4 regions of the Pseudomonas sp. GOM7 genome follow, and region 4 is predicted to be linked to each of the others. Evidence: riboswitches for the same ligand, from Rfam matches in the RefSeq annotation. Region 4 holds a riboswitch; each other region holds the start of a gene.
The links. A riboswitch is a leader RNA that binds a small molecule or an ion and turns the genes downstream of it on or off. The one in region 4 is predicted to bind cobalamin.

Region 1: linked by a shared signal. The riboswitch ahead of OU800_RS19965 (energy-coupling factor ABC transporter permease) and the one ahead of OU800_RS23870 (TonB-dependent receptor) in region 4 are both predicted to bind cobalamin.
Region 2: linked by a shared signal. The riboswitch ahead of cobO (cob(I)yrinic acid a,c-diamide adenosyltransferase) and the one ahead of OU800_RS23870 (TonB-dependent receptor) in region 4 are both predicted to bind cobalamin.
Region 3: linked by a shared signal. The riboswitch ahead of OU800_RS03590 (TonB-dependent receptor domain-containing protein) and the one ahead of OU800_RS23870 (TonB-dependent receptor) in region 4 are both predicted to bind cobalamin.

The regions. Positions count from the first base shown of each region.
Region 1 is NZ_CP113519.1:4,499,138-4,506,668, forward strand. Features, by position in the region: gene OU800_RS19955 (threonine dehydratase) at 1-466, shown strand, start outside; gene amn (AMP nucleosidase) at 571-2,043, opposite strand; gene OU800_RS19965 (energy-coupling factor ABC transporter permease) at 2,144-2,827, opposite strand; cobalamin riboswitch at 2,867-3,070, opposite strand; gene OU800_RS19970 (carbonic anhydrase) at 3,394-4,137, shown strand; gene OU800_RS19975 (acyl-CoA dehydrogenase family protein) at 4,371-6,020, opposite strand; gene OU800_RS19980 (TetR/AcrR family transcriptional regulator) at 6,017-6,658, opposite strand; gene OU800_RS19985 (hybrid sensor histidine kinase/response regulator) at 6,857-7,531, opposite strand, start outside.
Region 2 is NZ_CP113519.1:2,243,475-2,251,005, forward strand. Features, by position in the region: gene OU800_RS10235 (C40 family peptidase) at 1-445, shown strand, start outside; gene OU800_RS10240 (C40 family peptidase) at 530-1,054, shown strand; gene OU800_RS10245 (sensor domain-containing diguanylate cyclase) at 1,068-2,780, opposite strand; gene OU800_RS10250 (CsgG/HfaB family protein) at 3,163-3,831, shown strand; gene OU800_RS10255 (DUF4810 domain-containing protein) at 3,884-4,204, shown strand; gene OU800_RS10260 (DUF799 domain-containing protein) at 4,201-4,872, shown strand; cobalamin riboswitch at 4,908-5,117, shown strand; gene cobO (cob(I)yrinic acid a,c-diamide adenosyltransferase) at 5,315-5,926, shown strand; gene OU800_RS10270 (cobyrinate a,c-diamide synthase) at 5,926-7,218, shown strand; gene bluB (5,6-dimethylbenzimidazole synthase) at 7,215-7,531, shown strand, end outside.
Region 3 is NZ_CP113519.1:778,324-785,854, forward strand. Features, by position in the region: gene OU800_RS03570 (retropepsin-like aspartic protease family protein) at 1-112, shown strand, start outside; gene ribA (GTP cyclohydrolase II) at 227-847, shown strand; gene OU800_RS03580 (MFS transporter) at 844-1,257, shown strand; gene OU800_RS03585 (cobalamin-binding protein) at 1,257-2,051, shown strand; gene OU800_RS03590 (TonB-dependent receptor domain-containing protein) at 3,072-4,925, opposite strand; cobalamin riboswitch at 5,012-5,203, opposite strand; gene OU800_RS03595 (methyl-accepting chemotaxis protein) at 5,253-7,502, opposite strand.
Region 4 is NZ_CP113519.1:5,369,075-5,376,605, forward strand. Features, by position in the region: gene OU800_RS23855 (FecCD family ABC transporter permease) at 1-511, opposite strand, end outside; gene OU800_RS23860 (ABC transporter substrate-binding protein) at 508-1,479, opposite strand; gene OU800_RS23865 (ABC transporter ATP-binding protein) at 1,479-2,237, opposite strand; gene OU800_RS23870 (TonB-dependent receptor) at 2,365-4,464, opposite strand; cobalamin riboswitch at 4,729-4,922, opposite strand; gene OU800_RS23875 ((2Fe-2S) ferredoxin domain-containing protein) at 5,016-5,714, opposite strand; gene OU800_RS23880 (cobalt-precorrin-6A reductase) at 5,820-6,548, opposite strand; gene cbiE (precorrin-6y C5,15-methyltransferase (decarboxylating) subunit CbiE) at 6,545-7,531, opposite strand, start outside.

The sequences.
Region 1 (7,531 bases), 870 kb from region 4:
GCGCCGGGTCTATGTGCCCATCGGCCTCGGCTCGGGCATCTGCGCGATGATCCGCACCCGCGACCTGCTCGGCCTCGACACCGAGATCGTTGGCGTGGTCGCCAGCGGCGCCGATGCCTATGCACGCAGCTTCGAGCAAGGTCGCCTAGTGCAGACCGAACGCGCCGAGACCCTGGCCGACGGCATGGCCTGCCGCCAGCCGCAACAACTGACGCTGGACATGCTCCGCGCCGGCGCCGCACGCATCGTGCGAGTCGATGATGAGGAAATTCGCGCCGCCATCCGCGCCTACCACGAAGACACCCACAACCTCGCCGAAGGTGCCGGCGCTGCCGCCCTCGCCGCCATGATGCAGGAGCGCGAAGCCAACGCCGGCCAGCGCGTGGCCGTGGTGCTCAGCGGCGCCAATATCGACCGCCAGGCCCTGGCCGAACTGCTGCGCGACGAAACCCCGGCAGCAGCCTGAGCTACGCCTACCAGCGGTGGCTGAATGTGTAGGGTGCGCTGTGCGCACCACTGGCAAACAGCAACCTGCTGACCCCGTTCAAGCCTTCACCACTGGATTGCCCATCAGCGGAACGGCGGCTCGTCGAAGCTGCGCAGCTTGCGCGAATGCAACGAATTGAGCTGGCTGCGCATCAGCTCCAGCGCGGCGATGCCGATATGCAGGTGCTGGGTCACCGCGCGCTCGTAGAAGGCGCCGGCCGCGCCGGGCAGCTTGATCTCGCTGTGCAGGGGTTTGTCCGACACGCACAGCAGCGTGCCGTAGGGCACCCGCAGGCGATAGCCCTGGGCGGCGATGGTGCCGCTCTCCATGTCCACCGCCACCGCCCGCGACAGGTTGATCAATGGCCGTTCCTGCGCCCAGCGCAGTTCCCAGTTGCGGTCGTCGTAGGTCAGCACGGTGCCGGTACGCAGGCGCTTCTTCAGATCGTCGCCCTGTTCGCCGGTGACCAGCTTGGCGGCCTCCTGCAACGCCTGCTGCACCTCGGCCAGCGCCGGCAGCGGGATATTCGGCGGCAGCACGCGGTCGAGAATGCCATCGCGGCGCATATAGGCGTGGGCCAGCACGTAGTCACCGATGGTCTGCGACTGACGCAGGCCGCCGCAGTGGCCGATCATCAGCCAGCAGTGCGGGCGCAGCACGGCCAGGTGGTCGGTGATGTTCTTGGCGTTGGACGGGCCAACGCCGATATTGACCAGGGTGATGCCGTGGCCGTCGGCGGCCTGCAGGTGATAGGCCGGCATCTGGTAACGATGCCAGACCACGTTCTCGATGATCGCCTGCATCTCGCCTTCGGCCATGCCGCGCTCGACCACCACGTTGCCCGGTAGCACCATGCGGGTGAAACGCGAGTCGCCCTGCAGCATGTCCAGGCCATGGCGGATGAACTGGTCGACGTAGCGGTGGTAGTTGGTCAGCAGAATCCACGGCTGCACATGACGCCAGTCGCTGCCGGTGTAGTGCTGGATGCGCTTGAGCGAGAAGTCGGTGCGTGCCGCGTCGAACAGCGCCAGCGGCAGCGGGTCGATGTTCTCCCAGTCGTACAGGCCATCGGCGGTGCCGTCGGTGGCAGCAGACAGATCGGTGCTGGGGAATACCCGCGCCAGTTCGGCGGCGGTCACGCCACTGCCGGCCAGCTCGTCACCGCCCTCCACTACGTAGGGATAGGGGATATTCTGCTGGCTGCGGCCGACCTCGACGCGCAGGGTGAAGTCGTTCATCAGCGGGCGCAGTTGCTCCAGCAGGTATTTGCGGAAGGCCGCCGGCTGGGTCACGGTGATGGCGTAGATGCCCGGCACCTGAATCTTGGCATAGGCGCGCACGGTGGTCGGCACCTCGCCCTGACACAGGTAGGCCAGGCGCAATTCGGGATAACGGAACAGGCAGTGCTCGTCGGCATCCGGGCGCACGCGCGCCTTGAGATAGCGCTTGAGGGCCTGGCTCAGAGCGCCGGTAGCTTCCTCATACAACGCGGCCAGGCGGTCGACCGCCTCTTCGGGGGTGTGAACAACGACGAAATCATCGGAACAGACTTTCACGTGGGCGTATTCCTGACTGAACGAACGCCCCTATCTTGCCTGCAACCTCGCGGCAAAACATAGCGCGGCGACCGAAGAATTCGGCCGCCGCGCCCCCTCATCAGGCCGCCGCCTGATGCAAACGCACGTTGAACAGCGGCCCCTGGCTGAAACGCGCCAGCGCCTTGGCCCCGGCCAGCACACCCAGGTCGATCAATGGCTCGACCAGGATCACGCTCATATAGGCCAGGCCGAAGCTGCCCACGGCTGCCAGGTTGTCGCTGGTGAAGCCGTGGCCGTAGAAGGCCCAGAAGCCGACCCAGGCGACGATGCCACCCTGATAGGCAGTCGACAGTGCCAGCGCCTGCTTGTAGGAAAGGTCGACATAGGCGGTGCCTGGCGCAACGATGCGCTTGGCCAGCACGCTGATGGCCCACAGCGGCACCAGCAGGGTGGTGACATTCATGCCGTACTGCGGCAGATCGAACGGGGCGAACAGCAGGCCCTGCAACAGCAGCCCAGCGGCCAGGCCTATGGCGGTGGCACCCGCACCGAACAGCAACAGCAGGGTGGAGCCGAGGATCAGGTGCACCTCGGAAACGCCCACGGGATGGTGCGGCAACACCTCGAAGAAGCAGAACACCAACGCGGTGGTCAGCAGGCTGCGCAGGGCCAGGGCAGCCGCCCCGCCATTGTCGCGAATGGCATCGCGCGCCAGTTTGGCCGTCAGGCCGAAAGCGCCGACTGCCGTTGCGTAACTGAGGAAGATCTTGGCGCCTTCGACGACGCCCGGTTCGATATGCATGCAAGTTCCTTGGCCGCGCCCACCGCGCGACGAGTTGGAGGATCGATGGGTTCGATGGCAGGTCTCCTGGCTCACGGCTTGGTACTCCGCCCGCCTTCCCGACCGCAGTCAGTGGCATGAAGGGCATCGTTCGCCGTTTACAGTTGCGGGGGCAGCCAGGGCATTGGCGAGATTCGCCGCACCCTGTTCCCTTTTCATCCACACGCGCCGGGGCACGGAGGAACCATCGCTGGCAACCTTACTCCGCAGCTTGGGCAAAAGACAGTACTCGCGTTCAAGGCACCGCCCACCTCAGCCCTGTGCGATGTGCTTCTTCGGCAATCCGAGCTTTCCCCCATACGCCTGCTAGCTACGCGAGGCTCCGAGATGCTCCCGTTGCCAAAACGCCTAGCACCTGAACGGATACTGTCTTGAACGCAGCCGAAGCTGCCGCGGATAAGCGCTGCGTCACACCACGCCCATGCGGATGTAACTTTTTATTACAAGCCATGCGTAGTATTTCCGAACTCGCACCGGCTACGGGCCACGCGGGCCTTTAGAACCCTCATCCAGTAACGAGAGCGCACATGAAGAAGACCCTGATCGTTGCGTTAACAGCTCTGTTCACAACCGGCGCCATGGCAACCGAACAGCAACCGCACTGGAGCTACAAAGGCAAGGAAGGCCCCGAACACTGGGCACAATTGGATCCAGGCTACGAAACCTGCGCGCTCGGCCATGCGCAATCGCCGATCGACATCAGCCATGCAACCCGCGCATCGCTGCCTCGCATTGCCTTCGACTACCAGGCCAGCCCAGCCGAAGTGGTGAATAATGGTCACACCGTGCAGGTGAATCTGAGCAATGCTGGCGGCATCGAGATCGACGGCAAACCCTACCGCCTGGTGCAATTTCATTTCCACACCCCCAGCGAAGAGCACATCGCAGGCAAGGGCTTCCCGATGGTGGCGCACTTCGTTCACCAGTCTACCGATGGTCATTTGGCGGTCGTGGCTGTGCTGTTCAAGGAAGGGGCGAAAAACCAGGCACTGGACTCAGTGTTCAAGGCCATGCCGGACAAGGCAGGGGAAAAAGTCGAGTTGGCAAGCAACTTCGCGCCACAAACCGTACTCCCGCAGCAACAGGGCTACTACGCCTTCGCCGGCTCGCTGACCACCCCGCCATGCAGTGAAGACGTGCAATGGCGCGTACTTAAACAGCCAGTCGAGCTGTCCCACGAACAACTGGCGCAGTTCCAGCACCTGTACGCGAAGAACGCCCGCCCGATCCAGGCGCTCAATGGGCGAGCCGTCCTGGAGAGCGAAGACTGAAACGCTCTGATGCACCGGCTGAATGACCGGTGCATCGCATCATCGCGGACTTGACCTGAGCCCCTGGCTACTTCGGCGTGAGAAACACGCCTCCACGCTCCGGGTTGAGCATTACCTGATTGGTTCAACCTCGCTCACGCGGGGAACACACTTAGCGTAATCAACTGTTCCGAAAGGGAAAAATCAGCCGCTAAAAATCTACCAACTTTTCCCTGTTAAAGAGCGCTCCGGCATCAAAGCAGATGCGGCGTGCTACGCGCCAGCAGCGCCTCGACATCGACACCACGCGGCAAGGTGCCGTAGACACGGCCACGGCCTTCCAGGCGGCTGGCGATAAAGGCATCGCTCACCACGCTGTTGCCGGCCTCCAGCAGCAGTTTGGCCTGCAATGCCACAGCCATGTCTTCGGTGAGCTGGCGGGCGCGATACTGGATGTCGGCGGTGTCGGCGAAGTCGGCTTTCAGGCGCTGGATATGGGCCTTGAGGCGGGCATCGCCATGACCGTCGCCCAGTTCGGCGAACAAGGCATCGAGCACGCCGGGCTCCTTGGACAGCGCACGCAGCACGTCCAGGCATTGCACGTTACCCGAGCCTTCCCAGATGGAGTTGACCGGCGCCTCGCGGTACAGGCGCGGCATGATGGTTTCCTCGACGTAACCGGCGCCGCCCATGCATTCGCTGGCTTCATAGATCATTTCCGGCGCGCGCTTGCAGATCCAGTACTTGCCCACGGCGGTGACCAGGCGGGCGAACTTGTCTTCCTGTTCGTCATGCAGGTGATCGAGCGCGCGGCCCATGCGCATGCACAGCGCCAGCGCGGCTTCGCTTTCCAGCGCCAGGTCAGCGAGCACGTTCTGCATCAGCGGCTGGTCGGCCAGCCGCTTGCCGCCCACCTGGCGGTGTGCGCAGTGGTGCGCGGCCTGGGTCAACGCCTGGCGCATCAGGCCACTGGAGCCAACCATGCAGTCAAAGCGGGTCATGGCCACCATTTCGATGATGGTGGGTACGCCACGCCCTTCCTCGCCGAGCATCCAGGCGAATGCACCGCGATATTCCACTTCGCTGGAGGCATTGGCCCAGTTGCCCAGCTTGTTCTTCAGACGCTGGATGTAGAAGGCGTTGCGCGTGCCGTCCGGGCGGTGACGCGGCAGCAGGAAGCAGGAGAGGCCCTTGTCGGTGTAGGCCAGGGTGAGGAAGGCATCGCACATCGGCGCCGAGCAGAACCATTTGTGCCCGACCAGTTCGTAGCCCTGCCCCGGCCCACCGATGCCGATGGGATAGGCGCGGGTGGTGTTGGCGCGCACGTCGGTGCCGCCCTGTTTCTCGGTCATGGCCATACCGATGGTGACCCCGGCTTTCTGCTCCATCGGCAGGTTACGCGGGTCGTACTCGGTGGCCAGGATCTTCGGCAGCCACTGCTCAGCCACGTTGGGCTGCAGGCGGATGGCCGGCACGGCGGCGAAGGTCATGGTCAGCGGGCAGCCACTGGCCGCCTCGGCCTGGCTGTGCATGTAGGTGAGGCCGGCGCGTACGACATGGGCGCCAGCACGCGGGTCGATCCAGGGCAGCGAAGGCAGGCCATGCTCGATGGCCGTGCGCATCAGTTCGTGATAGGCCGGGTGGAATTCCACCAGGTCGATGCGGTTGCCGTAGCGATCATGGCTCTTGAACTGCGGCTTGTTTTCGTTGGCGAGAAAGCCTGCCTGCATCAGGGAACCACCGGCGAGGGCGCCATAGGCAACAAGGCGCTCGTCCGCCCAGGCGCCGCCATAGCGGCGCACCCACTCCTGCAGCGGCAGGTCGAGGCGATAGAGATTGGCACCATCCAGGCTAGGCACCTGGTTGAACACCTCGTGGGTTTCGGCGAGCAGGCTGGGTTTCATCGCATGGTCTCCTTGGCGCCAACGGCGCGCAGGCAGAAGGTGGCAAGGCTGGCGCTGACCTGGGCCAGTTCCAGGGTGGGATATCCGGCTTCACGGGCAGCGCGCGCCGGCGGGGAAAGCGGCCCGACCAACGCCTCGGCGATGGCGCCGACCAGGCAGGCCGCCACCAGGCCGATCTGCTCGACCTGAAACTCGCCGCTGCGCGCACCTTCCTCGAGCAGGTCGATGAACAGTTCGGCGTAGGCCTCACGGTAGAGCAGGCGTTGCTCGTCGACCTGGGTATCCACCGGCTCGGCGATCAGCGCGAAGGCCAGGCGCCGGCTATGCCAGGCGCGGGCGGCGAATTTTTCCAGGCCCAGGCACAAGCGCTGAGCGGCACTCCCTGGCCCGCGTAGATCCGCGGCCAGGGCATCCACCTCACGCTGACTGGCCACGGCAAAGACCTCGGCAGCCAGTTCGCCCTTGCTGCGAAAGTGCCGGTACAGGCTGCCGGTGGCGATGCCAACGTCCTCGGCCAGGGCCTGCATGGTCAGGGCGGCGAAACCGCCTTCCGCCACCCGCAGCAGGGCGCAGTCGAGTATGCGCGCGCGCAGGGCTTGGTCACGGTCGAGTTGAGCTTCGCTGAGGCGGTAGGCCATGGTCTGAATCCTCGTTCACTGGCTTGAGTGAATCAGGATTCAGACCTTGGCTAAAGAGGCGTTTCGGCCAAACAGGCGGACGAACCAGGCATTGGGGTGCTGTTTGTAGGAGCCAGCTTGCTGGCGATCATCGCGCCACCGACGAAGAGCATCGCCGGCAAGCCGGCTCCTACAGGAAGGGGAGTTTGGACGCAGGGGTCAGGCGTTCGCCGGGGCGCGGCACAGCACCCAGTCATGCAGCAGCACGCGCAACTCGTCGAACTTCACCGGCTTGGCCAGGTAGTCGCTCATGCCGGCCGCCAGGCAGCGTTCGCGGTCGCCGCTGTGGCTATGGGCAGTGATCGCCAACACCGGCACCTCAGCACAGCCTGGCAGCGTGCGCAACGCGCGGCAGGTAGCGAAGCCATCCATGATCGGCATTTGGCAGTCCAGCAGTACGGCATCCACCCGTTCGTTGCGCAGTAGTTCCAGGGCATCGGCGCCGTTGTCGGCAGTGCGCACGCGGTAGCCGAGCTTGAGCAGCATGCCGCGCGTCACCAACTGGTTGATGGCATTGTCCTCGACTACCAGTACCGTGCATTGCTGTGGCGTGCGCACGGCCTTGCCCACCGGGCCACGCGCCGGGCGCGGTACGCTGCCAGCCACCTGCTGCGGCTGCGTCAGTGGCACCTCGACGAGAAAGCGACTGCCCTGTCCTGGCACGGAATGATGCTCCAGGCTGCCGCCGAGCAGATCCACCAGTTGCCTGCACAATGCCAGGCCGATGCCGAGGCCGCCGTACTTGCGCGTCATGGAACCATCGATCTGGCGGAAGCGCTGGTAGAGCATGTCCTGGTCAGGGTCGAAACCAATGCCGGTGTCGCTGACCTGAAC
Region 2 (7,531 bases), 2.3 Mb from region 4:
CGAAAAACCCTACGAAATGCCGCAGCTGGCCGATAGCCTGCTCGAACTCGGGCGTTCGCTGATCGGTACGCGTTACCGTTATGGCGGCACTTCGGTGCAGTCAGGCTTCGATTGCAGTGGTTTCGTCGGCTATCTGTTCCGCGAAGAGCTGGGCATGCAACTGCCGCGCTCGACCCGTGACCTTATCAAGCTGGATGCGCCGAAGGTGGCGCGCTCCGAGCTGGAGCCGGGTGATCTGATCCTGTTCAACGATCGCGGTCGTGGCCGTGTCAGCCATGCCGGCATCTATATCGGCGACGATCAGTTCATCCATTCCAGCAGCCGCCGCAGTGGGGGTGTGCGCATCGACAGCCTCGACGACAGCTACTGGAACCGCAGCTACCTGCAAGCCAAGCGCGTACTCGCCCTGGCACCCCAGGAAGGGGCGTCCAGACAGCATCCCTGACGCCCCTGGCGCAGCCTCCGGGGTTGCGCCGTTCGTCGCGAGCCGGCAGAGTAGGGCGCACTCAGGCTCTGGATCGTCTCGTCAATGCCCGCCACCACCCGCATCGCCCTGTTCGCTCTCCTTGCCTTGCTGGGTGCCTGCAGCAGCCAGGCGCCCGTCCCCCAGCCCGTGTACACGCCCGCGCCCGTCCTCGGCAACGCCCAGGGCGGCGCCGACGACGTGCTGTTCCGGGCCCTGGGCCTGGTTGGCACGCCGTACCGCTATGGCGGCAACACGCCGGATGGCGGTTTCGATTGCAGCGGCCTGATCGGCTATGTGTACCGCGACGCCGCCGGAATCAGCCTGCCACGCTCGACCCGCGAACTCAGCGCCATGCGCACGCCCAGCGTCGGGCGTAATGCGCTGCGCAGCGGTGATCTGCTGTTCTTTGCCACCAATGGCGGCGGTGTCGTCAGTCATGCCGGTATCTACGTCGGCGAGGGGCGCTTCGTGCATGCGCCATCCACGGGCGGCACCGTGCGCCTGGACAGCCTCGACAATCGCTACTGGAACAAGACCTATCTGAGCGCCAAGCGCGTGATCACGCCTGAGCTGGCGCACAATCCCTGAGGTCGGCGGCCCGTCATTGATGCTCGATGCGGTTGCGCCCGGCGTGCTTGGCGCGGTAGAGCGCCAGGTCACTGCGTGTCAGCGCGGCTTCTGCCGTGCGATCCTCCCCGCTTAGTGTCGCCACGCCGATGCTGGTGGTCAGCAGGATGCGCTGTTCCCCTTGCAGCAAGGGTATATGCAGCAACTCCTGCTGGATACGCTGGGCGAAATGCAGGGCATCGTCGAGGTTGGCGTCGTTGAGCAGCACGGTGAACTCCTCGCCGCCGATACGGCCGGCGATATCGCCCTTGCGCAGGTGCTTGCGCAGTATCTCGGTGAAATGGCGCAGGGCCTGATCGCCGACCGCATGGCCCCAGGTGTCGTTGATCCGCTTGAAATGATCGAGGTCGAACATCAGCAGTGCGGCTTGCCGCGCGAGTGAGCGACGCAGGCGCGCCAGTTCGGCGTCCAGTTGGCGAATGAAGTGGCGACGGTTGGCCAGTTGGGTCAGCGAGTCGGTGGTGGCCAGCAGGTTCAGTTCGGCTTCGATGTTCTTGCGTGCGGTGATGTCGGTGACGAAACCGTGCCAGAGTACGCTGCCATCGGCCTGTGGCGTGGGCCGGGCAGCACCCATGCGCCAGGCGATTTCACCGCTGCTGCGACGAATGCGGTATTCCAGGTGCCAGGGGCTGAGCGCCTGGGACGCCTTGCTCAATGACTTCAGATAGAGGGTCAGGTCGTCCGGATGGATCAGTGCCTGCACCTTGTCCGGCGCTGCGCATAGCTCGGCAGGCGATAGCCCGTAGATTTCCTGCGCGCCGGCGCTGACATAGGTGAAGTGACCATTGCCTGTGGTCTGCGCATGGTACTGGAAGACCATGCCGGGGATTTCGTTGCTCAGCGCGCTCATCATTTCGGCGCTTTGTTGCAGGCGTTCTGCCAGACCACGCAGGGCGCTGATATCGGTGGTGGTGCCGATCATGCGCAGAGGCGTGCCGTCGGCGTCGCGTTCGACCACCTTGCCACAACTACGCACCCAGCCGTAGTGACCGTCGCGATGGCGGATGCGATGTTCCACTTCGTACTTGGCGCTACGCTGCTGCAGATGATCGGCGATGGCGTGTTGCACGCCCGGCAGGTCTTCGGGGTGGACGCGGGCATAGCTGTCCTGGATGTCGTCGCCGATCTCGTCGTCCGCGTAGCCGAGCAGGGCCTTCCAGCGCGTCGAGTAGTGAATCCTGCCGCTGCGCAGGTCGCGATCCCAGATGCCTGTGTCGCTGCCGTCGATGGCCAGGCTCATGCGCTGTTCACTCAGGCGCAAGCTGTGCAGCTCCAGGCTCTGCGCCAGCAGATTTTCCAGGCTGGCCTGGAGATCCGCCAGGCAGGCGTCGTCCAGATTGCGGGGTGGTTGGCGATGGAGCAGACAAAGCAGGGCCTGGTCACCCAGCAGCGGAAGTAGGGTAAGGCTCCGCAGCCCGTGTGCGATTTGCAGTGAATGCCAGTCGGAGGCTGCTGGCAGCTCGCTGAGAGCGAGGTTGCGTCTGGTAGCTGGCCAGGCATCGAGGCTCAGGCGGATATTGCCGTCAACGGCCTGGCCGACGCAGGCGCTGATCCGCTCTTGAGCGGGCGGCCCTTCGAGGAGCAGGACGCTGTCTGCGCCGGTCTGGGCGCAGGCCAGGCGTAACAGCGGCAGGCAGACCTGGGCGAAAGGGCGTGGCCGCGATTCGGGTGTATCGGGGGACGGCATGGGCTTCACGCTCCTGAGATAAATCGTGCTCTGTTCGCCCTTGGGGCGATCTGCAACCAGATGCGTGTCGTGAAACAGTTTAGGGTCTGTTGCTGCATCGTGCCATCGCGGCATCGGGCCTGGCCTGGCCGGGCAGGCCATCGCGGGCATCTGATCGATTTCGTGAACTGCGTCATATGAGATGCTGGCAAAGTGCCTGCCGCCTGTTTAGAATCGCTGCGCTTGCAGGATGCACTCCCCTGGGTTTCGTCGTAAGCCCCCAGCCATGGAAGACTCGATGTTGCATGCCCTCGTTCCAACACACTCTCAACCCTTTTCCCTTCGCCAGCCCTGGTCAGTCGGCATTCGCCGAAAAGGCCGTTTTTCTTTGCATGAGGTTCGTATGAACAAGCCCCTTATCGGCAGCTTTGCGGCGCTGCTGATGTTGCTCGGCGGTTGCGCCACGGAGCAGTCGCGTACCCTGGAGGTCGCCAAGGTGAATACCGCCCAGGTGTCCTACGCCGGGCCTCGCAGCCCGATTTCCGTCGGCAAGTTCGACAATCGCTCCAGCTACATGCGCGGTATCTTCACTGACAGCGTCGACCGTCTCGGTGGGCAGGCCAAGACCATCCTGATCACTCACCTGCAACAGTCCAACCGCTTCAATGTGCTCGACCGCGACAACCTGGCCGAGCTGCAGCAGGAATCCGGTTTTTCCAAGCAGGCGCAGCAGGTACGTGGCGCCAACTACGTGGTCACCGGTGATGTCACCGAGTTCGGCCGCAAGGAAGTCGGCGATCACCAGTTGTTCGGCATTCTCGGCCGTGGCAAGCAGCAGATCGCCTACGCCAAGGTCAACCTCAACATCGTCGACGTGAAGACCTCCGAAGTGGTGTTCTCCTCCCAGGGCGCGGGTGAATACAGCCTGTCCAACCGCGAGATCGTCGGTTTCGGCGGTACCGCCAGCTACGACTCCACCCTCAATGGCAAGGTGCTCGACCTGGCCATCCGCGAGGCGGTGAACAAACTGGTCAATGGCGTCGACACCGGCGCATGGAATCCAACCAAGTAAAAGGAACTTAGCAAGCATGACAATCGCACGCAGATTGGCCGTTTTCTCCGGGATGTTAGTACTCGGCGTGCTGGGTGGCTGTGCCAGTGGCCCGCAGCCCCTGTATTACTGGGATGGTTACCAGCAGCAGGTCTACCAACGCTTCGACAACCAGAGCAGCACCGAGGAGCAGATCGCCGCGCTGGAAGCCAGCGTGCAAAAAGCGCGCGCTGCCGACCGCACACTGCCGCCGGGCTTCCATGCCCATCTGGGCATGCTCTATGCCGATGTCGGCAAGCTCGACCAGGTGCGCCAGGAGTTCGAGACCGAGAAGGCGCTGTACCCCGAGTCCGCCACTTACATGGACTTTCTGATGCGGAAATTCGACCAATGAAGACGATCTTTTCCCTCGCTGCTCTGAAAACCGCCGCGCTGCTGGCCTGCCTGGCTATCCTCGGCGGCTGCGCGGCGCCCAAGGCCTACGACTACAGCGCTTTCCTGGAGAGCAAGCCGGCGTCGATCCTGGTGCTGCCGCCGGTGAACCAGTCGCCGGACGTCAAGGCCTCCTACAGCTTCTATTCGCAGGTTACCCTGCCGCTGAGCGAAGCCGGTTACTACGTGATGCCGGTGGCGGTGGTGGACGAAACCTTCAAGCAGAACGGCCTGATGAATGCCGAGGAGATCCGCCAGGCCTCGCCGCAGAAGCTGCGTGAGATCTTCGGCGCCGACAGTGTGCTGTATCTGGATGTCACCGAATACGGCAGCAGCTACAAGGTCATCACCAGTGAGGTGGCGGTGACCGCCACGGCCAAGCTGGTGGATCTGCGCAACGGCAAGCTGCTCTGGGAAGGCACTGCGCGTGCCAGCAGTGCCGAACAGCAGCAGAACAACGGCGGTGGCCTGGTCGGTATGCTGGTGGTGGCGTTGATCGATCAGGTGGTCAACACCCTGAGTGATCGCGGCCATGAAATCGCCGGTATCACCAGCTTCCGCCTGCTTTCCAGCAACATGCACAACGGCATCCTGCCGGGGCCACGTGCGCGCCCGGATGCGGCGCACTGAACCGAGCGTTGACGCACGGGGCGCGCTGCCTCTAACCTGCGCGCCTTGCTTCAGGTGCCCCGCGCCGTCATCGATGATGGCGCCGGGGTGAAACAGGGAAGCCGGTACGCAAGCCGGCGCTGCCCCCGCAACGGTAGGTGAGTCGCACGCCGCATCAGGCCACTGTGCTAGGCACGGGAAGGCGCGGCGCCGAGCCATTGGCCTCGCTCACGAGCCCGGAGACCGGCCTGTCGCAGTTTCACGGCATCGCGGAGGGCGTTGACCGGCTTGTGCCCCTGCCTGTGCGGGGCATTCGTGCTTTTGCCTCCGTCTGCTGCCAGCCATGAAATGCCCGGATCAGTGATGGAGTGTTCGCCCTTGCCAGCTTTCCTGATCTTTTCCTCGCCGCGCCGCCCTTCGTTCGGCTGGGGCGAGGCGGGCGCCTGACCTCGAGGAGCACAGCATGAGCGAGTCGGCCGAACGCGATGCCCGCCACAAGGCGCGCATGCAGCGCAAGAAAGCCCTGATCGACGAGAAGATCGCCCAGGCCCAGGACGAATACGGCCTGCTGCTGGTGCACAGCGGCAACGGCAAGGGCAAGAGCAGCAGTGCCTTCGGCATGGTCGCGCGCGCCCTCGGCCATGGCCTCAAAGTCGGCGTGGTGCAGTTCATCAAGGGCGCGGCCAGCACTGGCGAAGAGGCCTTCTTCCGGCGTTTTCCCGAAGAGGTCAGCTACCACGTGATGGGCGAGGGCTTCACCTGGGAAACCCAGGATCGCCAGCGCGATATCGCCAAGGCGCAGCAGGCCTGGGCCGTGGCCCGTGAGCTACTGAACGATGAGGCCATCGGCCTGGTGGTGCTCGACGAGCTGAACATCGCCCTCAAACACGGTTACCTGGAACTGGACGCGGTGCTGGCCGATATCGAGGCGCGGCCGCTGTTGCAGCATGTGGTGGTGACCGGGCGCGGCGCCTTGCCGGGCATGATCGAGGCAGCCGACACGGTGACCGACATGAGCCTGGTCAAGCATGCGTTCAAGGCTGGGGTGAAGGCGCAGAAGGGTATCGAATACTGATGAGTGCGCGTCACTGCCCGGCCCTGTTGATCGCCGCGCCGGCGTCCGGCCAGGGCAAGACCACCGTGACCGCCGCTCTGGCGCGCCTGCACAGGCGCCAGGGGCGACGGGTGCGGGTGTTCAAGTGCGGCCCGGACTTTCTCGACCCGATGATCCACGCCCGCGCCAGCGGCGCGCCGGTGTACCAGCTCGACCTGGCCATGGTCGGTGAGGCGGAGAGCCGACGCCTGTTGTGGCAGGCGGCCGGCGAGGCCGACCTCATCCTCATCGAAGGCGTGATGGGCCTGTTCGACGGCAAGCCCTCGGCGGCCGACCTGGCGCGGCACTTCGGCGTGCCGGTGCTGGGGGTGATCGACGGCGCGGCCATGGCTCAGACCTTCGGCGCCCTGGCCCATGGTCTGGCCACCTTCCAGCCCGATCTGCCCTTTGCCGGGGTGCTCGGCAACCGGGTGGCCAGCAGCCGCCATGGCGATATCCTGCGCGATGCCTTGCCTGCCAGCATCCGCTGGTTCGGTGCATTGCCACGCAGCGCCGCGGTGGAGCTGCCCAGCCGCCACCTGGGGTTGGTGCAGGCGGCCGAGCTGGCCGACCTGGATGCCCGCCTGGACGCCGCCGCCGATGCCCTTGCGGCCAGCGCCGATGTCGATCTGCCGGCTCCGGTGCGTTTTGCCGCGCCGCGCCTGGATGAGCCGGCCGCGCTGCTGGCCGGGGTGCGGATCGGGGTGGCGCGCGATGCCGCCTTCGCCTTCCTCTATCAGGCCAATCTCGATCTGCTGCAGGCCCTCGGCGCCGAACTGCATTACTTCTCGCCGCTGGCCGACAGCGGGCTGCCGGCCGTGGACAGCCTCTACCTGCCCGGTGGCTACCCCGAGTTGTACCTGGCCGAGCTGGAAGGCAACCAGGCCATGGCCGAGGCGATCCGCGCCCATCACCAGGCCGGTAAGCCATTGCTGGCGGAATGCGGCGGCATGCTCTACCTGCTCGATGAACTGCGCGACAAGCAGGGCGCCAGCGGCCGGATGCTCGGTCTGCTCAGCGGCAGCGCGGCGCTGCAGCCCCGGCTGACCGCCCTGGCGTTGCAGGAAGTGACGCTGCCGGAAGGCAAGCTGCGCGGGCACAGCTATCATCATTCGCGGCTGGAAAGTTCCCTGGCGCCCCTTGCCCTGGGCCGATGCCCGAATGGCAAGCCGGTGGCTGAGGCGGTGTATCGCCTGGGGCGGCTGACCGCCAGCTATATCCATTTCTACCTACCGTCGAACCCGGAGGCAGCCGCCGCGCTGTTACAGCCATGACCGATCAGGCCTTCTCGCCCGAGGAACGCGCGGCGGTGTACCGCGCCATCGCCGAACGCCGCGATATGCGCCACTTCGCTGGAGGGCAGGTGCCCGCCGAGGTGCTGGCGCGCCTGCTGGAGGCCGCGCATCACGCCCCCAGTGTGGGGCTGATGCAGCCCTGGCGCTTCATGCGCATCAGCGATCGCCACCTGCGTGAAGAGATCCATGCCCTGGTGGAGGCCGAGCGGGTGCAAACCGCCGAGGCTCTGGGCGAGCGCAGTGACGAATTCATGCAGCTCAAGGTCGAGGGCATTCGCGACTGCGCCGAACT
Region 3 (7,531 bases), 830 kb from region 4:
GGTGGTGCTGGAAGGCGGCTCGCCCACCGAGGCGCTGCTCGGCATGAGCTTTCTCAACCGCGTGGGCTGGCGCGAGGAGCAGGGCATGCTGGTGCTCGAGTCGCGCCTCTGAGGGTTCCTGATATGCCGTTTTCGATGAAGATGATCGGTAATTCCGACTGACCCGCCACGCTGGCCTGCTGCTACAATGCCGGCCCTGTTTCGTATTCACTGCCAGGAGCATTCGGTGTCCGTTCTGTTCGTCGCCGCCTCCCAACTGCCTACGCCCTTCGGTGTGTTCACCATGCACGGCTTTCTCGATGAGGCCACCGGCAAGGAGCATGTTGCCCTGACCTTCGGCGATGTGGCCGATGGCGAGCCGGTGCTGGGCCGGCTGCATTCCGAATGCCTGACCGGCGATGCCCTGTTCAGCCTGCGCTGCGACTGCGGAGCACAGCTCGAAGCGGCGTTGCAGGCGATCTCCGCCGAGGGCCGTGGCGTGCTCCTGTACCTGCGCCAGGAAGGCCGTGGCATCGGCCTGCTGAACAAGATTCGCGCCTATGAGCTGCAAGATGGCGGTGCCGATACCGTCGAAGCCAATGAGCGCCTGGGCTTCGGCGCCGACATGCGTGATTACGCCATCTGCCTGCCCATGCTCGAACACCTGGGCATCAAGAGCCTCAAGCTGATGACCAACAACCCGCGCAAGGTCAAGGCGATGGAAGGCTTCGGCCTGCGCGTGGCCGAACGCCGACCCTTGCAGGTGGGGCAGAACCCGCACAACCGCAAATACCTCGCCACCAAGGCCGGCAAGCTCGGGCACATGCTCGGCAACCTGCATCAAGGCGAGGCCGAGGAAGTCCTGTGACCCGCGCCCAGGTCAAGCGGCGCCTGGCGCTGGCCTGGTGGCGGCAACTGGCCGTGGCCGTGCTGCCGGTAATCATCCTCAATGCCCTGTTCGGCGGTGGTGGCCCTGCGCTGTTGGCCATGCCGCTGTTCATCGCCGGCATCGCCTCGATGTTCGTCAGCCTGCCGCTGTTCAAGGCCTACAAGCAGGCCCTGATCGGCACTGACAAGGCCCTGGACAGTCCCGAAGAGCCGGCCGCCTGGCTGGAGCTTGACCGGGTGCGCCTGCGTGCCCTGCTGGGTGCGGCCCTGCCGGCCTGGATCGCTGCCCTGGCGGTGCTGGCGGGGCTGGAAGCGGTGCCGCTGGTGCTGCTGACTTTCTCCAGCGTCGTCATCCACCTGCTTTATCGTATTCCCCGCCAACTGGGCTGATGCGCACGCTGCTGCTGGTTCTGTGCCTGCTGGCGCTGCCGTTGCAAGCCGCCGAGCGGGTGATCAGCCTGGCGCCCTCGCTCAGCGAAATCATGCTGGAGCTGGATGCCGCCGATCGGCTGGTCGGTGTGCTCGAGGGCGATGACCAACCGGCTGCGCTGAAGCATCTGCCAAGGGTTGGCCGTTACGGTCAGCTCGAGTTCGAGCGCCTGCTGCAGCTTGCTCCCGACCTGATCCTGATTGCACCGGGGAGCGTGCCGCCCGCGCAGCAGGCGCAGCTGCAGGACTTCGGCATTCCGCTTCTGACGGTCGAGCCGCGAACGCTGGCGCAACTGAGCCGTGCCTTCACCACCATCGCCGAGCGCATCGGCCGCCCCGAGCAGGGCGAGCGACTGGCCACCACGTTGCGTCAAGGACTGGCCGAACTGCGTGCACGTTATCGACGCGAGCGTCCGCTCGGTGTGTTCTATCAGGTTTGGCACCAGCCGCTGTACACCATTGGCGGCAACCAGTTGATCGGTGAGGCATTGGCGGTGTGCGGTGCGCGCAACCTGTTCGACGATCTGCCGCAGCCGGCGCCGCAAGTCAGTGTGGAGGCGGTGCTGGCGCGAGATCCCGATGTGATCCTTGGCGGCAGCGACGCCGAGCTGAGTACCTGGCAGGCCTGGCCGCAGATCCATGCCGTGCGTCTGGGGCAGGTCTGGACGGTGCCGGACAAGGGACTGGAGCGGCCGAGCGGGCAGATGCTCGGGGCTATCGAGGCGTTGTGTGAGCGGCTTGCTGTGGCGCGTTGAGTTTGTTCAGGCCAGCGACGGCTCGTGCCTGGAGCCTCGCCCATGGTGTCGTCCTGGTGGAGTTGCGTTGGGCAGTAGTTCTTTGCAGGGGCTGGCTTGGTAATACGGTGTTGGTTGTTCTTGTGCCTGTTCCGAATTGCCGCGTTTTTGTTGATGTTTCTGGTTTCGCCCTCCCGGGCGAGTCACTTTTGACGAGCAAAAGTAACCAAAACCCTCCGCCCGATCATCCGAGCTAGGCGCCCCCGCCCTGCTGCGCGAGGGTTCGCTCACTCCATCACCGCTCCAGAGGCCCGCCGCGGTGGGCCATCCTTGGCCCATCGCGGCTCTCGGCTTTGGCATCCTGCGTCGCTCTACCTCCTGCATCCATGCAGTCGTCGCGACATCCATGCCGCTCAACCTCTTCCACGGCGATTCCGTTCGCCCTCCTGGGCGGGCTCTGCACGCGCCTGAACGTGCGGTTATTCCCAAGGGCTCTGAGTGCTTGAGCATGAGGTCAGCCTTAGGGCTGACCCGAATGCCGGCTGAAAGCCGGCAAGCTATCCATGCGGATGAAATCACGCGAATGAAAGTTTTGGTTTAACCGACGGCCACGTCGTGACTTCGCTGTTACCAGAACACGCCGGGCATGCCCGGAGCCAGTGTACGTTCAGGCGCGCTAACTCCCCCTTCAGGAGGCCGAACGTAGGGGGCGAGCGGCATGGATGCTGCGAGATACCGATGGCGGCCCCGCGTAATGGGCCAGGGACGGCCCATGTACGCCGACCCCGGAGCGATGCCGGAGTGAGGGAAGTCGAGCGCAGCGAGACCCAGATGGCGGGGGTGCGTTTCTTTTGCTTACTTTTCTTTGCGCAGTTCAAAGAAAAGTGAGTCGCCCGAGGGGGCGAAACCCGGGATATCTGAAAACACCCGAAGCGGAGTCCAGAACACCAACGCAAGCCAACAAGATCACACAAACTTGCCAGTCCGGTATCAAACAAGCAGTCCACTCCAAAACTGCAACTAACCCCATCCACATCGAATCTACAGCGCTGGCGTCCAGGTCACCGCCAGCAGCGCGGTGCGGCCGGCATCTCGGTAGGGGCGTGGCTCGCCCACGAAGTCCAGCGCGCTGGTCGGTCGCATGTAGTTGCTCAGGGCGTAGCGACGATCCAACACATTGTCCAGCTTCAGATCCCAGCGCAGTTCGGGCGTGCTCTGCCAACTGCTGCGCAGGTCGAGTACGCCATAGCCGGAGAGTTGGCGGGTATTGGCGGCGTCATCGTAGCGTTGGCTCACCGCGCGCCAGGAGCCGCCTACGGTGAAAGCACCGAACTGCCGGTCGAGATCCAGGCTCAGGGTACGCCGTGCGCGGTAGGCAAGGGTATGGCCGTTGCTGCGGTCGCGCGGGTCGATCAGGCTCAGGCCGAGGTTGGCGCGCCAGCCCAGCAGGTTGCGGGCAACGCTGGCCTCGAAGCCATCGATGCGCGCCCTGGCGATGTTCTCTGGCTGGTTGGCGTTGCTGTCCCAGGCGATCATGTCGTCGATGTCGGTGCGATACAGGGACGTGCTCAACTGCGTGCCGGAGGCGTCGGCGCGCCATTGCAGCTCATAGGTTTTCGAGGTCTCCGCTTGCAGGTTCGGGTTGCCGGCACCTGGGTAGTAGAGGTCGCTGAAAGTGGGCGCGCGAAAACCCTCGGCATAGCTGAGGATCCAGCTCTGCCTGTCGCCAACGGGCAGGCTGAGCGCGGCATTCCAGCTATTCTGGCTGCCGTAGCGCTGGTTGTCGTCGTGGCGCAGGCCCAGTTCGGTGCCGAAGTGCTCGCCCTTGAAGCTGTGCTGGGCGAAGAGGGCATGATTGTCGCGTTGGTCTTCGGCAAATGCCGTGCTGCCATCGACCCGATCCTCGTACCAGTCGCTGCCCAGGGTCAGTTGGTTGGCGGCGTCCAGTTGCAGGCGATTGATCCAGCTCGCCGAGTGGCGTGTGGTTTCCAGCGTGCCATTGTTCCAGCTATCCGCCGCGCCCAGCGCCTTGTTGCGGTCGAAGCTGCGGCCCAGTTCGAGACGGCTGTTCCAGCTATCGCTGAGCTGGCCATCCAGATAGCCGCTGTAACTGCTCAGGCGGAACTCGTCGTGGGGCTGGCCGGGGGCGAAGCTGTAAGCGTCGTCGTATTCACTGTCGCCGCGTTGGTCGTTCAGGTTCAGCCCGGCTTGCCAGGCGTCGCTGAAGCGATGATCCAGATTCAGATGTACGGCCTTGTTGCGCAGGCCGTCATGGTCGCTGTCGGCGCCGACGTCGTCGCTGGTGCGATCCCAGCCGTGGCTTTCGTCCAGGCTGCCACCGAGGTTGAAGGTGGTGCGCGCGTCGCCGCCTGCCAGCGTCACGCTGCGCTGGAAGGTACGATGGCTGCCGAGCGCCAGGCGCACCTGTGGCTGCAGGCCTGCCTCGCCACGGCGGGTGAAAATCTGGATCACCCCGCCAATGGCGTCGGCGCCATACAGGGATGAGCGCGGCCCGCGCGTCACTTCCAAGCGCTCCACGTTATCGATGTTCAGGTAGTCCAGGCGGGCGATGCCACTGCTAGCGGAGGCAACGCGTTGGCCGTCGATCAGCACCAGGGTCTGTGCGGTACTGGTGCCGCGCACGGAGTAGGAAATCACCCCGCCGGAGCTACCAACCTGCACGCCGGGCACGCGGCTGAGCAACTGCGGCACGCTGCGCGCCTGCAAACGCTCGATATCCTCACGCGTGAACACGCTGGTGGCCGCCGTCGCCTGGGCCTGGGGTTCGGCCTGGCGGCCGGAGGTGACCACCAGCGGCTCGGTCACATAGGGTTCGGCGGCCTGTGACAGCGTGGGCACAAGGGCGATGGCCAGGGCCAGGCGGGACAGTTTCATGGTTTTTCCTCAAAGGTCGGCAGACGTTCGAGGGGGCAGGCGCAAGCGCGGACAGGGCGGCGCTCGACCCTGTCGCCCTCCGCAACAGCAGTCACACCGTCAGGGCCGGTCTCCGGGCTCTCGACCGGCATCCGCCTTCCCAGGATGCCCCAGTGGCTGTTGGATGCCGTTGCAGCCTTGCGGCTACCGTCGATTACCGTTGCGGGGGCAGCGTCGGGATTGCACCGACTTCCCGTTTAACGCCGCTTGCGCAGCGCACCCTGGCGGAACATGAAGTGCGCGCACCTTAGTGCGCGCCCGTGGGAATGACAAGCAAGCTCCGCTCACTCAGCGATGAGCGGGGTTCATGCTTGGGCGGTTTGTCGGCGTGGGCGGCATCGCTTGCTTTTCGTGGCGCAGCTCGCGTGGCTTCGTCGTGGGCTCCTGCTGGCTGAGGCGACTGGCCGTCCTGTGCAGATCCAGCACCAGTTGCGCCAGTGCCTGAGCGGCCTGGAGGATCTCCTCGGCACTCTGGCTACTGCGCTCGGCGGCACCAGTGATGGCCTGGGCCTGTTCGTTGACCGCATGCACCTGGGTCAGTTGCGATTGCATGCTCTGGCTGAGCTTGGCGAGGCGGTCTTGCATGGCCTCCACGTCATGCTGGATGCGTTGCAGGGCTGCTGTGGCCTCATCCGAGCGGGCCACACTGCGCTGCGCCGCTTCCTGGCAACTGTGCATGCTGTGCATGCTCTCCAACGTCTGCTGGCGCACGCTGGCCAATGTGGTGGTGATCTCCTCGGTCGCTTGCGAGGTGCGCCTGGCCAGGTTGCGCACCTCATCGGCGACCACAGCGAAGCCGCGTCCGCTGTCGCCTGCGCGTGCCGCCTCGATGGCGGCGTTGAGCGCTAGCAGGTTGGTCTGGTCGGCGATGGCGTGAATGGCCTCGCTGATGTGCTGGATGGCCTCGGTCTGCTGGTTCAGGGCTTGCAGGGTCTGGCTGGACTGCTTGATGCGCTCGGCCAACTGGCTGACTTCCTCGGCGTTGTGCTTGACCGCCACGCTGCCCTGGCGGGTCATGGCCAGGGCCTGTTGCGAGGCGCGTTCGCTGTCGACTATGTAGGCGGTGGCTTCGCCGATGCTGTGGTTGACCTCCACCATCGCGCGGGCCGTGGATACCGCCGCCGTCTGTCCCTCGCCAGCACACTGGCTGGCACTGCTGGAAATGCGGCTGAGGTCGCTGGAACTCTGCTGCAGGGCCGCCCCGGCGCTGAGAATGCCCTGCATGGTGTTGTCCATCTTGTCGACGAAACTATTGACCCAGCCGGCCAGCGCGCCAGCCTCGTCACTGCTGAAACGCTGCAGTTGCAGGCGGTTGCTCAGCGGCGCCCCGCACTCGGCGGTTTCCAGGAAGAAGTCCGATAGCGCCTGGAGCTGGCGTATGCGTGGGCGCAGGCTGAAGGCCCAGTAAACGAGCAGCAGCAGGGCGCTGGCAGTGATGCTCAGCGCGTTGGCATGGGTTGGCAGCAGGCGTGGTAATTGCCAGTTCAGCAGGCCCAATGCCAGCAGGCCGAACAGCAGGTGGCTGGTCAGCCTGTAACCGAGACTGCGCTGGCGGTAGACCTCTTCCAGGTCGCCTTCGCACATCAGCCCCCAGGTGTCCGGGGAGCCGGGCATCTGCAAGGTCAGGCCGGCACCGATCACCGGCACGTAGCGATAGTCCGGGTAGCCCGGGTACAGGGCGAACAGGTTGTGCCCCTTGCGGATGGTTTCCCGCACCCCTGGATGCAACTGGCCGCTGGAAGGGTCGGTGAAGCGCAGCTCGAACTCGGTGTGATGCTGCACCTTAACGGTGCCGAAGGGGGTTTTCACGCCCTGTTTCAGGTTGTCGCCGCCGGTGAAGGTGTCGTCCTCGAAGCGCGAGCGGGACAGGGCGGTGCCTGGCACGATCTGCGGATCGTGCACACTTTTGACCATGAACAGGTAGTTATCGCCGGAGTCGCGGTAGACGTGACCGGCCTCGCGCTGGATCAGATCGCTGAGCACGTCGTTGGGGATGCGCGCGCACAGGCAGCCGAGCGCCTTGCCGGCCTGGTGCAGAGGCTGATGGAACATCAGGGTCACGGCATCGTGGAACTTCGAGGTGGTGGCCCCCAGTTGCAGGGTCAGCGGGTCGACATAGGGGCCATGCAGGAACTGCCCGGCCAGGCCTGCTGCCAGGGCCTTGGCATCGTGACGCTGGCCGATTCGAGGGGCATGGGTGGAGGCGATGATCAGGCCGCTGGCATCGACCACGAACAGCTCGGAGACTTCCGGCAGATGCTGGTGCAGACGTTTCAGATCGGTGTTGCTGGAGAGTGGCCAGGCCTGCTGCAGGCCGGCGGCGATGAGTTCCAGTGCCTGCCAGTGCTGGCTGGCCCAATTGGTCAGCAGATCGACTCGGGTGCGGGCCAGCCCCGCGAAGGTCTTCTCGACCCGCTCGACCTGCCCGGAGTTGAGCAGACAAGACCAGCGCATGGCCAGTTTGCCGGTCTTGCCGAACCAGGGCAGCCAGCGTCGCTCGTGCCCGGTGAAATCCATCCCATCACTGCGTAGTTGCATGATGCGCCCCTGTCCCCTGCTGATTGGAG
Region 4 (7,531 bases):
TGCTCGCCGCCATCATCACGAAGGACACCGCCACCCCGGCCAGCAACAGGCGGTCGCTCTCCAGGCGCCCGCCCCGGCTGGCAATGGCCAGCACCAGCAGCATGCTCGTCAACGCGCCGACGAAGGCCGCCAGCGGCAGGCTGAGCAACCCGGCGAACTCGCCCAGGTAGAGCACCACGATCACCGCGCCGAAGGCCGCGCCGGAGCTGACCCCGAGCAGGTGCGGATCGGCCAGCGGGTTACGCGTCACCGCCTGCAACACCGTACCCACCAGCGCCAGCCCGGCGCCCACCAGCGCGCCGAGCAGCACCCGTGGCGCGCGCAGTTGCCAGACGATGCTGTCCTGGCCGCTGTTGATGGGCACCTCGGGCACGATGCCGAACAGGTGCTGGCCAAGGATCGCCCACACCCGCTCGAGCGGCACCTGCGCCGCGCCAAAGGCCAGCGACCAGGCGCAGGACAGCGCCAGCAGCACGGCCAGCCCGAGCAACAACAGGCGATAACGACTCACCGGGCGAAGGCCTCCGGGTGCAGCGCCGCGGCCAGGGTCTCGATGGCGGCGGCGTTATCCAGGCTTGGTGTGACCGCCAGGTAGGGCAGCACCACGAAGCGTTTTTCACGGATCGCGGTGACGCCCTGCAGCGCCGGGTGCTGCAGGAGGAAGTCGCGCTTCTGCGCCGCCGTGCGCTCGCCGTAGTCGACGATCAGGATCACTTCGGGGTCTTCCTCGACCACCGCCTCCCAGCCCACCTTGATCCAACTGCCGGCCACGCCATCCATCACGTTGCGCCCGCCGGACGCCTCGATCAGCGGCTGCGGCATGCCCTGGCGCCCGGCGCTGAAAGGCAGGTCTTCACCGCTGTCGTAGACGAACACCCGCGGGCGCGTCGGCTGCTCGCCCAGGCGTGCCTGCACCGCCGCCACCCGCGCCTGCATGCCCTGCACCAGCGCGTCGGCACGATCCTCGACGGCGAAGATGCGGCCCAGGTTGCGCAAGTCGGTGTAGACATCGTCGAGGCTGGCGACGCGGCCCGGCATGACGTGGGCGCAGGACTCGCTCAGTTCGTACACCGGGATACCGAAGCGCGCCAGGCTGGCCGGCGTGACCTCGCCGCCGATGCGCATGCCGTAGTTCCAGCCGGCAAAGACGAAATCGGTGCCGGCACCCAGCAGGTTTTCCAACGAGGGGTAGCGCGCGGCCAGCTCGGGCAGGCCTTCGAGCTGCGCGCGCATGCTCGCATCGAGGGTCTTCCAGCCGCTGATGCCGGTATAGCCGGCCATGCGCTCCTTCAGGCCAAGGGCCAGGAGCATGGCGGTCATATTGACGTCATGGCTGACCGCGCGTTGCGGCGGCTGGTCGATGCTCACCTGACGGTCGCAGCTAGTGACGGTGACGGCCCAGGCGGGGCTGGCCAGCAGCAGCGACGAGAGCACAAGCGTAGGTAGGAGCGGCTTCAGCCGCGAATGGCACAGACTCATCAGACTATCCAGGTAATACGCGGATAACCCGCCAGTGGATGGGTGTCGACCAGCGCCTGCACACCGAACACCTGCTGCAGCAGCTCGGCGCTGAGCACCTCGGCGGGCGTGCCAACGGCCACCAGGCGGCCCTGATCGATCACACACAGGCGGTCGCAGAAGGCCGCCGCCAGGTTGAGATCGTGAAAGCTGGCCAAGGTCGCCAGCCCCAGCGATTTGATCTGCCGTAGCAGCTCGATCTGGTAGCGCGGGTCGAGGTGATTGGTCGGCTCGTCGAGGATCAGCAGTTGCGGCTGCTGCACCAGGGCGCGGGCGAGCAAGGCGCGCTGCTTCTCGCCGCCGGACAGGCGGGCGAAATCCTGCTGCGCGTGCTCACTCAGGCCCACGCGTGCCAGCGCTTCATCAACCAGGCGTCGATCCTCGCCATCGTCGCCGTCAAACAGCCCCTTGTGTGGCGTGCGGCCCATGGCCGTCACCTCATGTACGCGCAGACCGAAGTCCTGGGGGAATTCCTGCAGCACCACCGCCACGCGCTGCGCGCTCCAGCGCGGCGGACGTTGCCACAGCGCTTCCCCGCCCAGCTCGACGCTGCCGCTGCACGGTCGCTGGAAGCGATAGGCGCAGCGCAGCAGGCTGGTCTTGCCGCTGCCGTTGGGGCCGATCAGGCCGAGCAGTTCACCGTCGCCGATCTCCAGGTCGATGGCCTCGAGCAAGGCGCGCTGGCCGTCCGGCGACCAGGCCAGGTCTCGGATGCGCAAGCGCGGCTCGGGTGCCGCCGTGCGCTGGCTCGGCGGCGTCGAGAACAGACTGAAAGACCAGTCAGAGGTGCTAGTCACTGACACGGAAACTCTCCACGCGCGACGCGCCGGCACAGGCACGCGCGCTTCAAAAGCGGTAATCCGCCGTGACGAACAGCGAACGCGGCGCGCCAAGGAACCATTGCTCGCCGTCACTGCTGGCGCTGGTGGCGTACTGGCGGTCGAACAGGTTATTCAACTCCAGACCCAGGCGCACGTCAGACAGCACCTGCCAGCCGATATTGGCATCGACCACGGTATAACCCGGCACCTTGGCGGTATTGGCCGTATCCACATAACGCGCATCGACGTAGCGCGCGCCAATGCCCGCCTCCACTCCACGGCCGAAATCCTTGTTCAACCACAGGTTGGCCGTACGCTTGGGCACGTCGACCGGGCGATTGCCGCTACGGTCGCCACCGCCCTCGACGAAGTTGTCGTACTCGGCACGGACGAAGGCAGCATTGGCCGACACCTGCCAGCCACGCCCCAGCGCCAGTTCCAGGCTGGCTTCCAGGCCATCGGAGGATTGCTGGCCAATCTGCTCGGTGGGCGCAGTCGGCGTGGCGCGGCTGAGCAGCTTCTCCTTGACGATGTGGTAGGCGGCCAGCGTCCACTCGCCCTGCCCGTCCCAGAACAGTTGCTTGAGGCCGATCTCGGTCTGCTTCGCTTCACTCAGATCGAACTGCTGCTGGCTCGGGTTGAGGGTTAGCAGGTTGCTTATCCCTTCGGTGCTGGTGGCGTACTGGCCATACAGCGACAGTTCCGGGGTCAGGGCGAAGACCAGCCCGGCGCGCCAGTTGTCACCCGTGAGGCTGCGGTCGACGCGGCTGTCGTCGACCAGGTTGCTGCGCTCGAGGTGCACCTGATCGCGGCGCACGCCAGTAACCAGCGCCAGGCGTTCGGTGAGCTGAGTACGGTTCTCGGCGAACAGCGAGAACTGCCGGGCCAGGTTCAGCTCGCGCGGGCGGTAGCTGTCGGTGCTCTGGTAACTGCCGCCGCCGGACTGGCCGAGCGGCACGCTGTCGCTGAAGGTATTGCCGAAGTCATGGTGACGGGCGAAGCGGATATGGTTGTAGTCGACGCCGACCAGGGTGCGGCTATCGAGGCCGAACAGGGCGTGATCGAGGCTGAAGCTCTGGCGGTCGCCGAGCTGCTCCTGGTTGTGCTTGATGCGCCAGAAATCACCGCGCTCGACCCTATCGCCCGGCTGCCAGCGATAGGCCTCGCTGTTGCGCCAGTAGCGCCGGGTCTTGATGTAGTAGAGCTGGTTGTTGGCCGTCAGCGCCTCGTTGATACGCCAGTCAGTCACCAGGCGGGTGATCTGGTCGTTGTAGTGGATATCGGCGTTGGCGACGTTGTAGTTACGCTCGCGCAGGCTCTCGCGGAACTTGCCATCGACCAGCGGCGTGCCGAGGTAGCGCTCCGGGTGCTGCTCGCCCTGGTCATGGGACAGGGTGAAGCTCAGGTCTTCGCTGGCATCCCAGCGCAGTGCGGCGCTCAGCGCCAGGCTGTCGGAGTCGCCGCGGTCGACCCAACCGTTGCTAGCCTGCTGGTTGAGGTTGAAGCGATAGCTCAGCGCGTCGCTCAGCGAGCCGCCGCTGTCCAGCGCGGCCTGGCGGCGGTCGTCGCTGCCGTAGCCGAGGCGCAGGTGATTCTCCACCGGCCCAGCGAACGGTTTTTTCGGCACCACGTTGATCACCGCGCCGGTGGCGCCTTCGCCATATAGCACCGAAGCCGGGCCACGCAGTACGTCGATGCGTGCCACCGACCAGGTGTCCACCGGGAAGGTCACGGTGCCGGCACCCACGTATTGGCGGGTGCCGTCGTAGAGCTGCATGGTCGCCGAGTGGCCGGTGAAGCCACGCGCCGACAGCGCCGTGCCGCCATTGCCGGGGCTACCGATAAAGGTGATGCCGGGGGTGCGGGTAACCGCGTCCTGCACGCTGCGGTTGTTGCGCCCGCGCACTTCGGTGCCGCTCAGGCTGCTGGTGCTGGCCGGGGTTTGCAGGGCCGAAAGTTCCAGGCGCGAACCGCTGGTGGTGGGCGTGCGCAGATCGCTCTCGCCCTCCTCGGCGGCCTTGGCCTGGACATCGAGTTCGGGCAGATCGACAGCCTTGTCGGCCAGAGCCAGGCCGCTGAACAGCAGGGCCAGTGGCCAGGTGCAATGAAGAGCGGGGTTTCGCACGGCAGAGCTTCCGTTGTTGCGCGGGGGATCGAGGCTTGAAATGCAAGTGTTATAACATAACATTATCGATCCCCGCAGCCTGGGATACAGTCGAACGGGGCCCGTGGCCGAACCGGCCAGAAAGGTTTTTTTGATGCGGAAATGGCGCGCCATATTGCTTCCATCGCAAAGAGAAAAGGCACGGCAATCCGATGGAAATGCGCAACAGCAGACAGGAGCGCGAACGCGCCCTACTGGAGTCAACGCCCGCCCACCGCGGGTTGCCAGACATAACGACTCCAGGCCGGTCTCCGGGCTTGCGAGGGTCATGAGCGCATCACCTTCCCATGCGCGGGGCGCACAGTGGCGTATCGATACGGTCGCTCGCTTACCGTTGCGGGGGCAGCGTCGGACTTCAACCGACTTCCCGTTTCACCTTGCGCGCGGCGGCGCAAGACACCTGAAGCGGGGCGGATATGACCACCCGCCTCCGTTCAAGTCAAGGCGCGGGGGCAATTGTGGGTTGGACTCAGACGTAGGGTGGACAACGCGCAGCTTGTCCACCATGGCGGCTAGTTGCCGCCCTGCTCATCGATCCGCAACTCCGGCAATGCCCTGCCCGCCACCAACCGCTCATCGACCAGGCGAATCACCGCCGCCTCGTCCTTGATGCCATACCACTCACCCTGTGGATAAAGGCTCGCGGTCGGCCCCAGGTCGCAGGGGAACTGGCACTGGCTGCGGGTGATATGTACCCCACCCGCGCATTCCAGCTTGCCGGCGGCCTTGAGCCGCTGGCGCAGGGTTTTCCACAGGCCCAGCGCGCCCTTGCGCGTGCAGCGTGGGCCGTTGCACAGCAGCAGGCGCTGCGCATGCGGCGGAATCTGCGACCAGGCGTGGTGCTCAGGCACGGGCGGCACGTCGCTACAGGGCAGATGCGTTTCGCGATGCTCCAGCAGCACGCTGAGGCCATCGAGCCATGCATCTTCCATGGCCGTGCAGACCACGAACACCTGCGCCCCGTCACCGCGCTCGGCGATGCGTTCGCGCAGCCAGTCGCGGTGAGCGGCATCGGCGCGCGGCTCCAGATCCACCACCAGCACGGGCCGTGGCGCATCGATGATGGCCTGCCAGAAACCCTCCTGCTCCGTGTCGTGCAGATGTGCTTCACCCAGCAGCGCGGCGATGCGTGCCTGCAAGCGCTCGGACGTGGCGCCACGCCCCAGGCCGGGGCCGATGAACAGGATGCGGGCGTAGGGGGCTTGGCTCATGAGGGTCTCCAAAAGGGCCGGCAGTCTAGCAGCGCGTGTAGCGTGTAGGGTGGACGTCGCTTTTCACGTCCACCAAAGCGGTGGATCGATAAAGCGCGATCCACCCTACGCGGCTAATTCGACTAGCGCCTCCCACAGGGAATCCAGTTCCGCGAACTGGCGCGTGACCACCGGCAACTCGGGCCGACGCAGCAGCAGCACCGGCAAGCCCAGCTCGCGCGCCACCTGCAGCTTGGGTTCGGTGGAAGCGCTGCCGCTGTTCTTGCTCACCAGCACGTCGCAGCGGATGCGGGCGAACAGCGCGCGTTCCTCGTCCAGGGAGAACGGCCCGCGCGCACCGATGATCTCGGCGCGCGGTGGTGCCGGCTCGGTCTGCAGGCAGCGCACCGTCCAGTGCTGGTGTTCGGGGATCTCGTGCAAGTGCGCCAGCGGCTCGCGCCCGGAGGTGAAGAATGGCCGTTGGAACGGCACCAGCGCGCGGGTCAACTCACCCCAGCCGTCCACCTCGCGCCAGTCGTCATCCGCGCCGGGCTGCCAGCCAGGGCGACGCAGCGCCCAGCAGGGCACGCCCGCCACTTCTGCAGCGCGGGCGGCGTTATGGCTGATCTGTGCGGCGTAGGGGTGGGTCAGATCCAGCAGCAGCTCGATGCCTTCATCGGCGATAAAGGCGGCCAGCCCTTCGGCGCCGCCGAAACCGCCGACGCGCACGCGGCAGGCCAGGTCATCCGGCACGCGTCCCAGACCGGCCAGGCTGTACACCGTCTCCGGCCCCAGCCGACGCGCCAGGCGCAGCGCCTCGGTGGTGCCACCGAGCAACAGGATGCGCACACTCACGGCTTGCGCACCATCAGCAGGGTGATCGGCAGCGCCGCACGCCAGGTGTCGAAGCCGCCCAGAGGCTGCGCCTGCGCCACGCTCAAGCGCAACAGTTCACCACCCTGGCGTTCACGGAAGGCCACCAGCGCCGCCTCGCTCTGAAGGGTCACGGCATTGGCCAGCAGGCGCCCACCCGGCTTGAGCGCGGCCCAGCAGTCATCCAGCACGCCGGGCACGGTAACGCCACCGCCGATAAAGATGGCATCCGGCGCCGGCAGCCCGACCAGCGCCTCGGGCGCATGCCCGGCGACCAGTTGCAGCCCGGGTACGCCAAGGGTGTCGCGGTTATGGCGGATATGCGCCTGGCGCCCTTCATTGGCCTCGATGGCGATGGCGCGGCAGGCCGGGTGCGCGCGCATCCATTCGATGCCGATGGAGCCACAACCGGCGCCGACGTCCCAGAGCAACTGGCCGGGCAGCGGCGCCAGGCGCGCCAGGGTGACCGCGCGCACGTCACGCTTGGTCAGTTGCCCGTCGTGGCGGTAGGCCTCGTCCGGCAGGCCGCAGGTCGGCGGCAGCAGTTGCGCACCGGCGTCGGCCAGGCATTCCACGGCCAGCAGATTGAGGTCGGCGCCGCGCGGCAGGCTCCAGCTTTCGGCCAGGCCCTCGATGCGCCGCTCATCCGGCCCACCGAGGTGTTCCAGCAGGCTCAGGCGACTGGCGCCGAAACCGCGCGCACGCAGTGCTTCAGCGACCTGCGCGGGCGTCTCGCCATCGGCGCTCAATACCAGCAGACGCACGCCGGGAAACAGCTTGCCGTTAAGCGTGGCCAGCGGCCGCCCCACCAGCGACAGCACCTCCACCTCCTGCAGCGGCCAACCCAGGCGCGCCACAGCCAGTGACACAGAAGAAGGAGCCGGCAGCACCAACAGCTCATCGGCCGGCACCTGACGCGCCAGACTGGCGCCGACGCCGTAGAACATCGGGTCGCCACTGGCCAG